Regions from separate parts of the Rothia sp. HMSC061C12 genome, predicted to be linked through region 1. Evidence: riboswitches for the same ligand, from Rfam matches in the RefSeq annotation. Region 1 holds a riboswitch; the other holds the start of a gene.

The links. Region 1 has a riboswitch for S-adenosylmethionine ahead of HMPREF3055_RS00095 (ABC transporter ATP-binding protein). Riboswitches for the same ligand answer to the same signal wherever they lie in the genome.
Region 2: another riboswitch for S-adenosylmethionine. It lies ahead of HMPREF3055_RS06260 (bifunctional o-acetylhomoserine/o-acetylserine sulfhydrylase); the one in region 1 lies ahead of HMPREF3055_RS00095 (ABC transporter ATP-binding protein).

Annotation. Positions count from the first base shown of each region.
Region 1 covers NZ_KV821831.1:14,788-22,515, forward strand. The annotation lists gene HMPREF3055_RS00085 (ABC transporter permease) at 1-786, opposite strand, end outside; gene HMPREF3055_RS00090 (aliphatic sulfonate ABC transporter substrate-binding protein) at 786-1,850, opposite strand; gene HMPREF3055_RS00095 (ABC transporter ATP-binding protein) at 1,915-2,751, opposite strand; SAM riboswitch class I at 2,756-2,852, opposite strand; SAM riboswitch class IV at 3,028-3,136, shown strand; gene HMPREF3055_RS00100 (LLM class flavin-dependent oxidoreductase) at 3,251-4,678, shown strand; gene HMPREF3055_RS00105 (YchJ family protein) at 4,848-5,291, shown strand; gene HMPREF3055_RS00110 (NCS2 family permease) at 5,434-6,882, opposite strand; gene HMPREF3055_RS00115 (NCS2 family permease) at 7,229-7,728, opposite strand, start outside.
Region 2 covers NZ_KV821872.1:1,176-8,903, forward strand. The annotation lists gene HMPREF3055_RS06245 (MerR family transcriptional regulator) at 1-549, shown strand, start outside; gene HMPREF3055_RS06250 (MerR family transcriptional regulator) at 681-1,031, opposite strand; gene HMPREF3055_RS06255 (homoserine O-acetyltransferase MetX) at 1,386-2,699, opposite strand; gene HMPREF3055_RS06260 (bifunctional o-acetylhomoserine/o-acetylserine sulfhydrylase) at 2,889-4,235, opposite strand; SAM riboswitch class IV at 4,339-4,451, opposite strand; gene HMPREF3055_RS06265 (ABC transporter ATP-binding protein) at 4,792-5,778, shown strand; gene HMPREF3055_RS06270 (ABC transporter permease) at 5,865-6,635, shown strand; gene HMPREF3055_RS06275 (ABC transporter) at 6,637-7,467, shown strand; gene rsgA (ribosome small subunit-dependent GTPase A) at 7,576-7,728, shown strand, end outside.

The sequences.
Region 1 (7,728 bases):
GGTAATCTTACCGAGCACCGCCAGCGCCACAATAGCCAGCAGCAGGCGGTCGGTGCGGCCGTTGTTCTGCGAGTCGGTCAGCAGGTAACCCAGACCCATGGACGCACCCAGCAACTCAGCGGCGACCAGGAACAGCCACGCCTGAGCCAGCGCCAGACGCAGACCCGAAACAACCGACGGCAGAACCGCGGGAAGCTGAACCGTGGTGAACAGGCGCAGACCCTTCAGGCCGAAGGCGCGGGCCATCTCCACGAGCTTGGGGTCCACGTGGGCGAGGGCTGCGGAAACCGTGGTGTACACGGGGAAGAACGCGCCGATGGCCACGAGGGTCACCTTCGAGTTCTCGCCGATGCCAATCCACAGCAGAAGCAGCGGGACCCACGCGAGTGAGGGGACTGCGCGCAGAGCGCCGATGGTCGGGGCGACGAACACGCGCACCGGGGCCGACAAGCCAATCAGCGATCCCAGCACCAGGCCGAGTACCGCGCCGATGCCGAAGCCAATCAGCACGCGCTGGGTCGAAATCGCGACGTGCTTGGCCAGCTCACCGCGCTGCGCCAGCTCGATACCGGCGCCCACCACACGGTCGGGGGAGGGCAGCTGGACCTGCGTGAACACGCCGTTGGTGCTCAGAATATACCAGAGCGCAATCAGCGCCAGGGGAAGAATCAGGCCCAGGTACTGCTTACCGGCGAACGGGTTCGACGGCAACTTCACGGAAGAGGCACGCTTCTCGGCACGCTCAGCGTGAGCGCTGGAGGCGGCGGTAATCGTTGCGGCGGTCATTACTTCTCCACCGCCTTGGCAATCTTCTCGACTGCGGCGCTGTCAGCCTTCTTCGCGAACTGGTCGTCCACGATGCTGTTCAGGGCCTTGTCCACGTCGGACTGGGAGGGAACGTCGCCGGACTCCACCAGGATCGGGCCGACGCCCTTGAGAACCTCAACCTGCTTAGCGCCCGGAACCGGGTCGATATCCAGGTGGGTGCGCTCCATGACGACCTGGGCGGTCTCGTGCTTAATGCCGGACTCCTCCTCGACAATCTTCACAGCCTCTTCGGGGTTCTTCTTAGCCCAGGCGCGAGCGTACTCGTACACGTCCACGATGGCCTGTGCGGCGGTCGGGTTGGACTGAATGAACTTCTCGGTCGCGTTCAGGAAACCGTAGGTGTTGAAGTTCAGGTTGCGGTAGAAGAGCACGTCGCCGCTTTCCACCTCGGCGGCAGCCATGATCGGGTCCAGGCCGCTCCACGCGTTGACCTGACCGTTATCCAGGGCGGTGCGGCCGTCGGCGTGCTGCAGGTTCTGAATGGTCAGATCCGAAGCGGAAATACCCTCCTGCTTGAGTGCCTGCAGCAGCAGGAAGTACGGGTCGGTACCCTTGGTCACGGCAACGGTCTTACCCTTCAGATCCGCAACCTTGGTGATGCCCGAATCCTTGCGGGTCACCAGAGCCGACCATTCCGGCTGCGAGTAGAGGCTAATGACCTTGATGGGGGAGCCATTAGCGCGTGCCAGCAGTGCCGCCGAACCGGCGGTCGAGCCAACATCAATATTGCCGCTACGCAGCGCCTCATTCGCCTTGTTCGAACCAGCCGACTTGACCCACTCAACCTTCTTACCCTCCGCGGCAAGGGCGGTCTCAAGCCAACCCTTCTTGCGGATAATCAGGGACAGCGGGTTGTAGGTCGCGTAGTCAATGGTCACGGTGTTCTGATTGCCACCACCGGCAGCACCGGAGGCGTTAGCGGAACCGGAACCTTCGCCAGCGCAGGCGCTGAGCAGAGTAGCAAAAGCGGCGGCTGCGGCAAGGGACTTGAGGGCGGTACGGCGAGACGGGGAGTAAGTCATGATGAAATCTTTTCGCTTCTGAAGATGATGATGTGATGTGTGAGAAATGTGTTGCGTGGCGGCTTTAGGCGTTATCTTCCACGCCGAGCTCAGCCAGCAGTTCGCTGCGCAGCGCCGTGATCTCTGCATCGGCGCGGTCACGCGGGTGAGAACGGTCAACGGTCACAATGCGCTGGATGGTGGCGGGCGCCTCCGGGGTGTCCTTACCGAGGACAATCACCCGGTCAGAGAGGTACAGCGCCTCTTCCACATCGTGGGTGACCAGCAGAATCGTGGTCGGGTCTTGACGGTGCACGTCCAACAGCAAATCCTGCATGTTGATGCGGGTCAGCGCGTCCAGAGCACCGAAGGGCTCGTCGAGCAGTAGCACGCCGGGGTTGCGTGCGAGCGCTCGCGCCAGGGACACGCGCTGAGCCATACCGCCTGAAATTTCCTTGGGACGGTGGGTTGCGTATTCGCCCAGGCCGACCAGGTCGAGCAGGCGCGCTACGGATGCTGCGCCTTCAGATTTTTTGGTGCCCTGCGGTAGTCCGAGAGCCACGTTGTCGGCGACGGTGCGCCAGGGGAGCAGGCGCGGTTCCTGAAAGCCGATAGCTACGCGGGGGTCGAGGCCGGTCACTGCCTTCTCGCCGATACGCACGGTACCTGCGGTGATGCGGTTCAGGCCTGCTGCTGCACGCAGGAGAGTGGATTTGCCGCATCCGGAGGAGCCGATGACGGAGATAATCTCGCCGGGGGCTGCGGTGAAGGAGACTCCGCGAAGAACTTCGTGGGTTCCGCCGGGCACGGGGAAAGATTGTCCGACGCCTTCAAAGCTCAAGGGGACGGCGGCGGTGGATACGGCACGGCGGCCGTTCTTTTCACTGGTGGGTACGTCAGTTACTGCACTGTTGAGTGTCATGTCACTTCCATCGTTCCTGGCGTTAGCACCGGGGGCGGAAGAATCCGTGCCGGTTGCTGCGACGTCGTGGAGCCAGGTCTCTCAGTCGCTCTGGATGGTTTGCTTCTCCCACCCTATGGGCTGTGGCGTGCCTCAATCAACCCGGCGGGCGCGTATGAATTTCTATGACCGTATATTTCGCATTTATCACGAAATATTTCGGTTCCACGTCACAAAAAGATTTTTTCGTCACAAACGTGACCTCCCTCCCGTGCGCCCCGTACACTCAAACCACGAGATCATGAGTCCCGGCGCTAAGCTCTGGCTAGCCGGGCGGCAACCCTCTCCCGTAGCGGGGTGCCCCAGATGATGATCTGGCCTCAACGTTACGAGGCAAGTACGGCGCGAACGCGCCACCTGCACGAAGGCCACCACCGAACGCAGAAGGCAAGAAGGAGGCGGCGCGCGGGGTGCAGGGCACTAACCCGATCGTCCCCGATCATTCGCGAAAGGAAAATCGATGGCTGAGCAGAAGAAGCGCATCGTAGTTAACGCATTCGAAATGACCTGCATTGGTCACCAGAGCTTCGACCTCTGGCGTCACCCGCGCTCCCGCGCAACCGAGTACAACACCATCAAGTACTGGACTGACCTGGCTAAGACCCTTGAGCGCGGCCTGTTTGACGCCGTGTTCATCGCTGACGTGGTCGGCATCTACGACGTGTACAAGAACTCTGCCGCTCCCGCCATTGAGGGTGCCGCTCAGGTTCCCGTGAACGATCCCGCAACCCAGATTTCTGCAATGGCTGCAGTGACCGAGCACCTCGGCTTCGGCGTGACTGCTGCCGCTACTTTCGAGCAGCCCTACACTCTGGCTCGCCGCTACGCCTCCCTCGACCACCTCACCGAGGGCCGCGTCGGCTTCAACGTTGTGACCTCTTACCTGCCTTCGGCTGCTGAGAACCAGGGCCTGCCCACCCAGATTCCGCACGACGAGCGCTACGAAATCGCCGACGAGTTCCTGGACGTCTGCTACAAGCTGTGGGAAGGCTCCTGGGAAGACGGCGCAGTCATCAAGGACCGCGAGCGCGGCATCTACGCTGACCCCTCCAAGGTCCACCCGATTGGTCACAAGGGCAAGTACTTCTCCGTACCCGGCATCTCCCTGACTGAGCCGAGCCCGCAGCGCACCCCCGTGATTTTCCAGGCTGGCGCATCCAGCCGTGGCCAGCAGTTCTCCGGTAAGCACGCTGAGGCTGTGTTCATCAGCGCCCTGCGTCCCGACCTGACCCGCGTTGTGACCGACCGTATCCGTGCCGCTGCCGAGGAGCAGGGCCGTAGCCGCGACGACGTCAAGATCCTCGCAATGCTCTCCGTCATCGTGGATGAGACCGAGGAGAAGGCAAAGGCAAAGTACGAGGAGTACAAGAAGTACGTGAACCTCGACTCTGCACAGGCTATTGTCGGCGGATGGTCCGGTGTTGACCTGTCCCAGTTCGACGAGGATGAGGTCCTGAACTACGTGCAGACCGAGTCGATTCAGTCCTTCCTGACCCCCTTCACCCTGCAGGCGAAGGACAAGAAGTGGACCCGCAAGGACATCGCTGAGCACACCACCCTCGGCGGTATGGGCGAGGTCATTGTTGGTGACCCGGTTCAGGTTGCTGACGAGCTGGAGCGTTGGATCGACGAGGGCGGCCTGGACGGCATCAACCTGGCGTACCACGTCTCCCCGGGTTCCTTCGAGGACTTCATCGAGTACGTTGTTCCCGAGCTGCAGAAGCGCGGCCGCTACCGCACCGAGTACGAGGGCAACACCCTGCGTGAGAACATCTTCGGTAAGGGCCACACCAAGGTTGCTGACAGCCACCCGGCTGCTAAGTACCGCGGCGCATACGTGGGCAAGCCTTCGGCTGCTGACACCCCGGCTCGCGCAATCGCTGAATAAGCGTTGCCGCTGAAGCGCACCGTGTAGGTTCGCTCAAACTTAACGATTGAAAACAAGAACGCCCGTTCTGCTGGAGGATTTGTATCCCCGGCGGAGCGGGCGTTTCTTTGCGCTGTGCTTTCTTGATGCGATGCCTTCTTGACGTGGCACGTTCTTTATACTGGGTGGCATGACTGAACTGAACCAGGTTGAACTTAACCATGATGACCGCTGCCCCTGCTCGAGCGGCGAGGTGTACGGCGCCTGCTGCGGCAGGTTCCTGGGCGAGTTTGCCGCCTCCGGCACGCTGACTGCTCCCGCGCCGGAGCAGCTGATGCGCTCGCGTTTTACCGCGTTTGCGACAGGGGATGCGGCGTACTTGCTGGCGAGCTGGCATCCGAGTACTCGCCCGGCGACGCTGGAGTTGGAGGATAATATCTGCTGGTATCGCCTGGATATTCTGGGTGCTTCGGGTGGCCCGTTTGATGCGTCCGGTACGGTGGAGTTCGTTGCGTATTACCGTTCGGTGCCGGGTGTTCCTGCGGAGGAGCGGGTGAAGGGCAGTATGCATGAGCTGTCGCGCTTTGAGAAGGTGGGCGGCGCCTGGTTCTACGTGGATGGAGACGTCCGCTAAGTCTCGTCACTTTCCCTGCCTCTCGTACATGCTGAGTGCGGGTGGGCAGATAAAGAAATGGCAGAATCATTCCGAAACCGGAACGATTCTGCCATTCTTTGTTGACGCCTCTCAATGAGGCTAACTATCGGGGCTAGCGGACTTAGCTAGTCCAGCCGTTAATGATGCCCATACCGAAGTAGATCACGAACACCGCGGACACCAGGTACATCAGCCAGTGCACGTCCTTACCGCGGCCCTGCACCAGGCGAATGAAAGTGTACGCCACGAAGCCGGCACCAATACCGTTCGCAATCGAGTACGACAGCGGCATGAAAATAATGGTCAAGAACGCCGGAATACCCAGACCCCAATCGGTCCAGTCAATATTCACGGCCTGGCGAATCATCAGGAAGCCGACCACGACCAGCGCCGGAGCAACCGCCTCGAAGGGAACGATGGTGACCAGCGGCGAAATGAAAATCGCCAGCAGGAACAGCACACCGGTCACAATGTTCGCAAAGCCGGTGCGTGCACCCGCACCAATACCGGTAGCGGATTCCACGAAAATCTGGTTCGCCGAACCGGACGCGCCACCACCGACAACGGAACCGAAAGCGTCCACGAGCAGGACCTTGTCGATGTCCTCAACCTTGCCGTCCTTCATGGTGCCAGCCTCGGCGGCAAGGCCAACCGAAACGCCCATCGCGTCAAAGAACACGGACAGCAGAATGGTGAACACCAGCAGCGATGCGGCCAGCGGACCGATGTGGGTGAACGCGCCGAACAGGTCAGCGGAACCGATGAGGGAGAAGTTCGGGGTGGTGAACTCCATGTCCGCCAGGGAAGGCACGTTCAGGGACCAGCCGGTCGCCGCCTCCTTCACGGAACCGGAGGGGACAACCGCCTCCAGAATCAGGGACAGCGCGGTGGAGGCGAGCACGCCCCACAGGATCGCACCCTTCACGTTACGGATGAACAGGGCGATGGTGAAGAACAAGCCGAAGAGGAAGACGAGGGTGGGCCAGCCGAGCAGGTGACCGCCCGCGCCGAGGCTCACCGGAACGGTGGTGCCAGCTGCGTCAGGCATGCGGCGGATAATGCCGGAGTCGACCAGACCGATAAAGGAAATGAAGAAGCCGATACCGACCACAATCGCGGTCTTGAGCGACTCAGGGACCGCCTCAAACACCGCGGTACGGAAGCCGGTGAGCACCAGAACGGTCATGATTAGACCGGCAAGAACGACCAGGCCCATGATGTCTGCCCAGGTCAGGTTCGGGGTGGTGGCAATGGTGGAGGCGAGCAGCGCGTTCACGCCCAGGCCAGCCGCCATGGCGAAGGGCTGCTTGGCGATAACGCCCATGAGGATGGTCATCACGCCAGCAACCAGCGCGGTCACAGCCGCGACGGGTGCGATACCGAGAGTGCGTTCGGAGGCGTCAGCACCGGTACCGATGACGAGGGGGTTCAGCACCACGATGTAGCTCATGGCGAAGAATGCGGCGAGGCCGCCGCGGAATTCTGCGGCGATGGAGGAGCCGCGTTCGGAAATCTTGAAGTAGCGGTCGAGTGCGCTGGTGGGCGCTGCCGCCTTCTGGGGTTCAGACATGTGAGGATCCGTTGATGTTGTTCGGTGTGTACTGTTGCGCCGCCGGTTTCGCAGGTAAAGCTCGCAGGTAAATTTCACGGGCTAGGCTCGCGGGTAAGTCTCGGGTTGGGCGCCACAATGGTTCAACCATTGTAGGCGCCGCCTCCTAACTTGTGCCATTGAAACGCGTTGTGTGCGGCGGTTCAGTCGGTGATGTGGTGTTTCCCCGGCCCCTGCAACCAGAATTGGGTAGTTGGGGTAGAGGGAAGAATAGCGCAGGGCGGGGTACCGGCACTCCAAAGGTGCCGATACCCCGCCCAGCTGGTGCCTGCGCCTCCACGTGTGGAGGGTTCGGCACCCGATGTATTTAGTGCATCCAGCCGGTAATCAGGCCGTTAGCGAAGAAGATGAGGAACACTGCGGAAACCACGTACATGAGCCAGTGCACGTCCTTGCCGCGACCCTGCACCAGGCGGATGAAGACGTAGGACAGGAAGCCTGCGCCGATACCGTCCGCGATGGAGTAGGACAGGGGCATGAAGATGATGGTCATGAACGCGGGGATACCCAGACCCCAGTCGTTCCAGTCGATGTTCACTGCCTGGCGGATCATCAGGAAGCCAACGAACACCATTGCGGGTGCAACAGCTTCGAAGGGCACGATGGTGACCAGCGGGGACAGGAAGATCGCGACGAGGAACAGTGCGCCGGTGACGACGTTCGCGAAGCCGGTGCGTGCGCCCGCGCCGATACCGGTTGCGGACTCCACGAAGATCTGGCTTGCGGAGGAGGAGGTGCCACCGCCGGCTACGGAGCCGAGAGCGTCCACGAGCAGGACCTTGTCGACGTTCTCGATCTGGCCGTCCT
Region 2 (7,728 bases), on a different contig from region 1:
CTGCTCGCTCAACGAGATATGCTTCAACGCAAAATCGCCGCGTACGGTCGCATGCTTGAAACCATCGAACGTCTTTTGGAGGACACTATGACACCTAAAAATGAGCAGCTCACCGCTGCCGAAAAAGCAGAGATTATGGGTGAAGGGTTCAGCCTCGCCCACCAGCAGGAAGCGCAGGAACGTTACGTGAATACTGACGACTGGGCTGAATACCAGCGCCGCACTGCAACGATGAACCGTGCCGACTGGCAGAACGGCAAACAGCAGGTTGAGGAGGTGGAGCAGGCCCTCGTCGAGGCGTTCAACCGCGGCGTGAAGCCGGGCAGTGAGGAGGCGAACGCGCTCGCCGAGCGGCACCGCGCCTCCCTGTTCTTCTTCGAGGTCACCCCCGCCAAGCACGCTATTCTGGCCCGCGGCTACGTTGAGGATGCCCGTTTCAAGGCGCACTACGAGAAGCTTGCGACCGGGCTCGCGGAATGGTTGCGGGAGGTCATCTACGAGAATGCTCGTGCCCACGGTATTGACCCGGAAAAAGCGGCTTGGGGTTAAACCTACGGGCTGAAAATACCCAGTAGCTAGGGGTGAGTAGCCGAGCATGCCAGCTGAGCACAGAAAAACGCCCGGTATTCCCAACGTTGGGAATACCGGGCGTTTATACGCGTCTGCAGAAGACTAGTTACCTAGCGGGTGCTGTCGAGGTGACGGCGGTGCTCCTGAATACGGCGATCCAGGTGCTCAAGGTTCTGCTGCAACCCCACAATCTCATCCTCAATCTTCTGACGGGCACGCTCCATCACATCAATGGATAGGGCGTGGTCGTCCGGATTGCTCAAAATCGTGCGAATGTCGGCAAGACTCATGCCGGCCTGACGGCAGGTAGCAATAAACCGTGCTGCGGAGATAGACTCCTCATCAAAAATACGGGTTCCGTGAGCATCACGGGGCACCGCAATGAGCCCCTCTTTTTCGTAATATCGCAGGGCGTGGGTGCTCACCCCCAACTGCTCCGCTACCTCTTGAATACTTACCACAGCGTTAATGCTATGGGGTTAGAGCTGGTCTAAAGCAAACCGAGAACCTTTACCTTCCGGTGCAACAGGAGGTTACTTCGCGATATCTCGCGGAGGTTTCGCAAAACACCCGAAAAACCGGAAAATATTCCCTGACTTGGCATAACACTCTTCATAAAGATAGAAAAAATGCCGGACACTCGCATCATACGAACGCCCGACATTTTATTACATAACCCTATGGGTGAAGGTTAATTCACGGTGGGCGGAAGGACAGTTGAGAATACCCAGTCATTCCCTCACAATCCCACACCCACTGTTTGGATAAAACAACATTCAGCAGGATGCGTGAAACGCCTTCGGGCGCCGGTCGAGTTAGCGATTAACAGCGCCGTACAGACGAGTCATCGATTCCAAAGCTTCACGTTCACGCTGCGCCTCACTCGGGGCGGCGGATTCATCTTCAACGCCGAGGGCGCGCGCCAGAATCTTCTCCACCTGCTTCGCCTCAATCAAGAAGCCGTCATGGCCGTGGTTCGACTCGATAATGTCCACGGGCACCGGGGTGGGAAGCGCCTCCGCCAGGCGGTGCGACTCGTGCGGGAAGAACAGACGGTCCGTGTTCACCGCCGCAATCGTCCACTCGCAATCGGTGTGCGCCAGCGCCTGCGCCAGGGTGCCGCGGCCACGCGCCACGTCGTGCGAAATCAGTGCCTCGTTCACTGCCAGGTAGCTGTTTGGGTCAAAGCGCTCAACCAGCTTGGCGCCGTGGTGGTCCAGGTAGCTTTCGATAGCGTAGCGGCCACGAGGCTCGCCCAGAGAACCGCCCACGGTGCTTTCGCCGCGGTTCTCCTCGCGGCCGAAGCGGTGCTCCAGCTCGGCGGGGCTACGGTAGGTGGTGTGCGCGATACGGCGTGCCAGGGCAAGACCGGTTACCGGCGCGGGGCCGTTGTAGTAGTCGCCGCCGGCAAAGTTCGCGTCGGAGCGAATCGCCAGGTTCTGCGTGTGCGCCCAGGAAATCTGCTCGGCGGTGGCCGAAGGACCGGAGGCGATGACCGCGCATCCGCGCACCAGTTCGGGGTTGGTTGCGGCCCATTCTACGGCGCGTGCGCCCCCGAGGGAACCGCCGATGACGTAGCGGAAGCTCGTGATGCCCAGGGCCCGGGCCAGACGCGCCTCAGCACGCACCGAGTCGCGGATGGTGACGAGCGGGAATCGGGATCCCCAGTGCTCGCCGGCGCCCGGGTAGCCTTCGGGAATGATGCTGGCCGGACCGGTCGAACCGTAGCAGCCGCCCAAAATATTGGGGGCAATCACGAAGTAACGGTTGGTGTCCACGACCGAGCCGGGGCCGACGACGCCTTCCCACCAGCCGTCCGATTCGATAGCGCGAATCAGCGGGGCGGGCATGTCCGGGGTGGGCACGCCGCGGGAGACATGCGTGTCACCGGTGAGTGCGTGCAGGATGAGGATGGCGTTATCGCCGGTCTCGTTGAGGGTACCCCAGGTTTCGTAACCGATGGTCACCTGCGGCAGAGTCACGCCGGACTCGAGCTCCAGGTCGCCGATGTTCAGCTGACGCAGATAGCCTTGCGCTTCGGGGTGCTCGGTGCGGGTGCCCGCCACGGGGATGGGTGCGGTGACAGGCTGGCTGGTAGTGCCGGACTGGCTAGTGCTCTGGGTGGTCATGGGGTTCCCTTCACTGGGTTGGTCGGCGAGGTGGTGCCGGGTGTGAGCGGGGTACTCGTCTGTGGGTAGAAGAAGCAACAGGTTGGGCGGCAGCAACGCCGCACAGTTACAACATGCTCCGTAACGGGGAATCCGCAGGTGGACCGAAAAGCCGTAGCTTGCCGGTCCACCTGCGGGTTGCATCACCGTTTAGGAGAGGGTGTCGAAGCCCAGCTGCAGGTCGGCGAGAATGTCGTCGATGTTCTCGATACCGACTGCCAGGCGGACGAAGTTCGGGTACACGCCAATCTTCTCCAGTTCCTCAGCGGAAAGCTGGGAGTGGGTGGTGGAGGCGGGGTGAATCACGAGCGAGCGTACGTCACCGATGTTCGCCACGTTGGAGTGCAGCTTCAGGGCGTCCACGAAGTCGCGGGTCTCCTCCAGGGTTGCGTCCTTGAGGGTGAAGCCGAGCACCGCACCGGGGCCCTTGGGCAGGTACTTCTGTGCACGCTCGTACCAGGGGGAGGATTCCACGCCAGCCCAGATAACCTTGTCGACCTGCGGGTTTGCTTCGAGCCAGCGGGCGACCTTGGTGGCGTTCTCAATGTGGCGTTCGATGCGCAGGGAGAGAGTCTCCAGACCGATGCCGATGTTGAAGGCGTTGGTCGGGGAGATTGCGGCGCCGGTGTCACGCAGCAGGGAGACGCGCGCCTTCAGGATGTAGGAGAGGTTCGCGCCGAACGCGGAGTCCTTACCCAAATCGCGTGCGTAGACCAGGCCGTGGTAGCCGGGGGCGGGCTGGTTGAACTTGGGGAACTTCTCGGGGTCTGCACCGTAGTCGAAGTTACCGGAGTCAACGATCACGCCGCCGATGGAGGTGCCGTGGCCGCCCAGGTACTTGGTGGCGGAGTGGACGACTACGTCTGCGCCGTGCTCGATGGGGCGCAGCAGGTACGGGGTGGGTACGGTGTTGTCCACGATCAGGGGTACGCCGTTTTCGTGCGCGATCTTGGCGATGGGCTCAATGTCGAGCACGTCGTTGCGGGGGTTGGGCACGGACTCGCCGTAGAAGAGCTTGGTGTTGGGGCGGACTGCGGCGCGCCATGCGTCCAGGTCGTCCGGGTCCTCAACAAAGGTGGTTTCAATGCCCAGGTCGGCGAGGGTGTACTTGAGCAGGTTGTAGGTGCCGCCGTACACGGAGGGCGAAGCAACAACGTGGTCGCCTGCACCGGCAATGTTCAGGATTGCGTAGGTAATAGCTGCCTGACCGGATGCCAGCAGCAGCGCGCCTACGCCGCCTTCCAGGGAAGCGATACGGTTTTCGATGACTTCCTGGGTGGGGTTGTTGAGGCGAGTGTAAATGGGGCCCAGCTCGGCGAGGGCGAAACGGTTCGCTGCCTGCTCGGCGCTGTCAAAGACGAAGGAAGTGGTCTGGTAGATAGGTAGTGCCCGAGCTCCCGTTGCGGCATCCGGCGCCTGACCTGCGTGGATCTGGCGGGTTTCGAACTTCCAACCGGCGGGGTTGGCGGGAGTCGGGACGGTAGTGTTGTTGCTCATGCGTGGCTCCTATTGGGGATTCTTAAGGGGCCGCATGCCGACGGTACAGGAATCGTCGTCGAATAATCCTGTCACGATTGATGTACCGGTTTCGGTCACATCGGTCCCGCGCTTGCGTCACGCTTGTGCGTGCCGCCCGGTCTTCACCCAGGGCACCCCACCGCGGAGGAGGGTTGCCGGCCAGCTAGCTGGGGCTTATCGCTGGCGCTCTTGACCTGTTATTTAGAGTGTCATAGGGCACGGGGCGGGGTCAAGGATTTTGTGGGTGCGCGGTACTTTAAGACATTTCATTGCAAAGATGACGTTTTTTAACGTCTGTCATAAAACGCGAACGACGGTGCCGGGGCAATCCGAGGACGAGGCAATCGAGATGCGGAGGCGGACACCCACCATCCACACAGTAACCCCCATCACTTTTATCTACGGTTTTTCGGTACACTGAAATGACACATACACTCACGCAGGGTACAACTCGCTACGGCTCGCTACGCCGTTTATCCTGCTCAGCATCCCTCCGGTATAGGGGCCAGAGGGTCATACCCGAAGGTTACCTACCATGTCTCTTGTTCTTGATGCGGCGCAGCTCAGCCGCGTCTTTGGCAAAGGTGAAAACGCTTTTACCGCCGTCGACCGGGTGTCGCTTCGCGTTAGTTCCGGTGAGATTCATGCCCTCCTCGGCCCCAACGGTGCGGGCAAAACCACCACCGTGCAGATGTGCTCGACCCTGCTCACTCCTACCGGCGGTATCCTCACCGTGAACGGTGTGGATGCTATCGCTCACCCGCAGCGGGCTCGCCGCCACGTGGGCCTCGCGTTGGGCGGGGAGAACGGCTTCTACCCGCGCGCCAGTGCCCGCGACAATCTGCTGTTCTTCGCCGATGTTGCGGGGGTTTCCGGGCGGACCCGACGACACGAGGTGGAGCATGCCCTAGCCCGTGTGGAACTCACCGATGCGGCAACGCAGCCTGTCCAGGAGTTTTCCCGCGGCATGAAGCAGCGCCTACATATTGCCCGCGCCCTGCTCGGCTCCCCCGCCCTGCTCCTGCTGGATGAGCCGACCAACGGGCTCGACCCCGATATCGCCCTAACCGTGCGAACCCTCATCCGCTCCCTCGCGGAAGACGGCGCCGCCGTTCTGCTGACGAGCCACCTACTCGGCGAAATCGAGGACCTGGCGCACACCATCACCGTGTTAGGCGCCGGTTCCGTCGCCGTGAGCGGCAGCCTCGAAGACATCGCCGCGCACGCCGGCATTGCCGCCACGACCGTGGTACAGGTCGAGGCCACCGCCACCGAGGGCCTTGATACGCTTCGTGGGCTCCTCGGCGATAAGGCTACGGTGCTCTTCGCCCCGCGCGGTTCCGGCTGGGAACTCACCCTCTACTGGCATGGCGAGCGCGCCACGTTCGAGGCGGGCGAGGCGCACCGTATCCTCGCGGAGGGGCTTGCCACCGCACGTATCGGGGCACGGACCGAACCGTACACACGCCCGGCAACCTTGGAAGAGGCATACCTGGCAATGGCGGAGGGGCTCAAGCGATGAACGCTCAGACACGGCGTCCGAAAGACTCCCAGCAACAGAGCCGAGGGGGCGACCTACGGCAGGAGTGCGCCCGTCAGTTGCGGCTCATGGGCTTTAGCCTGCGCCAGTTCCTGACGGTCCCCTACTTCATTCAGCTACTCATCAGTACGGTGCTCGGGTCGGTTATTATTCAGGCTCTTGCGGTGCATGCGGCGGCGCAGAGCTCCGCGGGTCACTCCGTTGACCCGACCCTCGCGTGGACCCGCGCGGGCATTGTGGGCATGTGGTCGGTCTGCATCGTGTCTGCGGGCATCATCAATTTCGAGCGTTTCCGTGGGACCCTCGTGTACCTGTGTTCGGGGTCGATTTCTCCGGTGCGGGTGCTGGCGGCTATCGTTTCGAGCGCATCCATTGTGGGTATGGCGGCTTTGCCCCTGTCGTGGCTCATCTGGGCTCTTGTGACGCTTAACCCGCAGGTCACGGACTTTTCAGCACTCTGGCCGCGCTACGTTCTGGGCGTTCCCCTGCTGTGGCTTGCGTGCCTGTCGGTAACGTTCATGATTGCGGTGTTCTTCGTGGCCACACCGAACGCTATCGCCTACGAGGAGCTGTTGCTCGTGCCGGTTTTTATTCTTTCCGGGGTTCTCTTCACGACCATTGAAGCGCCCGCCTGGCTAGATGCTGTAGGCATGCTCATTCCCCTGCAGGCGCCGGTTCATCTCCTACTTGGGCGTACCACCATCACTACCCCGGCGGATGCGCTCCTGCCCGTTGCGCAGACGCTCGCCGTGAGCCTCGCTTGGGCGTTGTGCGCCTTCCTCTTTGCCCGGAAGGCTCTCGCCTCCGCCCGTCGTCGCGGCACCCTGGGGGCGATGTAGCGTGCGTGTTCTCTCTACTGATTCCCTGCCCGGCGTGGTGCGCCGGGCACTGTCTACCGCCTCTATCGGCTGGTCATCTTCTATTACCTTCGCAACCCTCGGAACGGCCATCACAACCCTGGTGCTCGTACCCGGTCTTAACGTGCTTTTTACGGTGCTTTTGGGCGCCGACCTCGCCGCGAACGATACGGTACGCATCGGCTGCGCGACCGCCCTGATTGCCACCCTCAGCTCGGTGGCCGCCGGCATCGTCGCGCGCGTTGCCACCGACCGGTGGATTGGCGTCTTCGAGTACGTGTGCACGGCACGCCCGGTGGATGCGGGCTACTGGCTGGGTGCGGCGGCGGTGCCCGCGCTGTTGGCATCCGTAACGGGCCTGAGCAACGTGGGCATCGTGTGGTTGCTCTCCCTCACGGCACCCCCTACCGGGGCGGGTTCCGGGCTTCTGCTCGGCGCCATCGCGCTGATGCCGGTTGCGGTTCTGGGCGGGGTCTGCCTGGGCATTTTTGCCGCCGGGCTGGGCCTGTACCTGTCAGATCCGTACACGGGGTCCAATTTTCTGTCCATTATTCTGCCGGTCAGCGCGGGTGTGATCGTTCCGGTGAGCACCTACCCCGCGTGGCTTGCGTGGGTGTGTTCCTGGGCTCCCGGCTCCCGGCTGGTGCAGGCTCTAGATACCTCTGGCGGTATTGCAAGCGGCGCCGCACCGGATCTGTTCGCGCTCCTGGCGGCGGACACAGCCCTGGCGGGACTCCACGCCGCGGCGGGGTTGGGGCTTACGTTCCTCGCCGCCCGCCGCATCCGTGCCGGCGCCCGCGCCTCGCTGCTATAAGGCGCGTACCCGAGATAAAAAGAACGAACCTTTTAAACGCCCTCTCCCCCGGCGCGCTATCCAGGCATGACAACCAACCGGGCGCCGAAACCACGAAAGACTATTCCTGTGACCGTTACTCCCGCTTCATACACCTTAGAGGCCCTCGGCTTCGACCCCTCCTGGCAGGGTTCAGCAATTCGCGCCGCGTTCACCCTCGACGGCACCCTTGATGATTTCACCCTCGCCCGCGTCAGCGCCGTGCACCGCACCCGCTGCGAG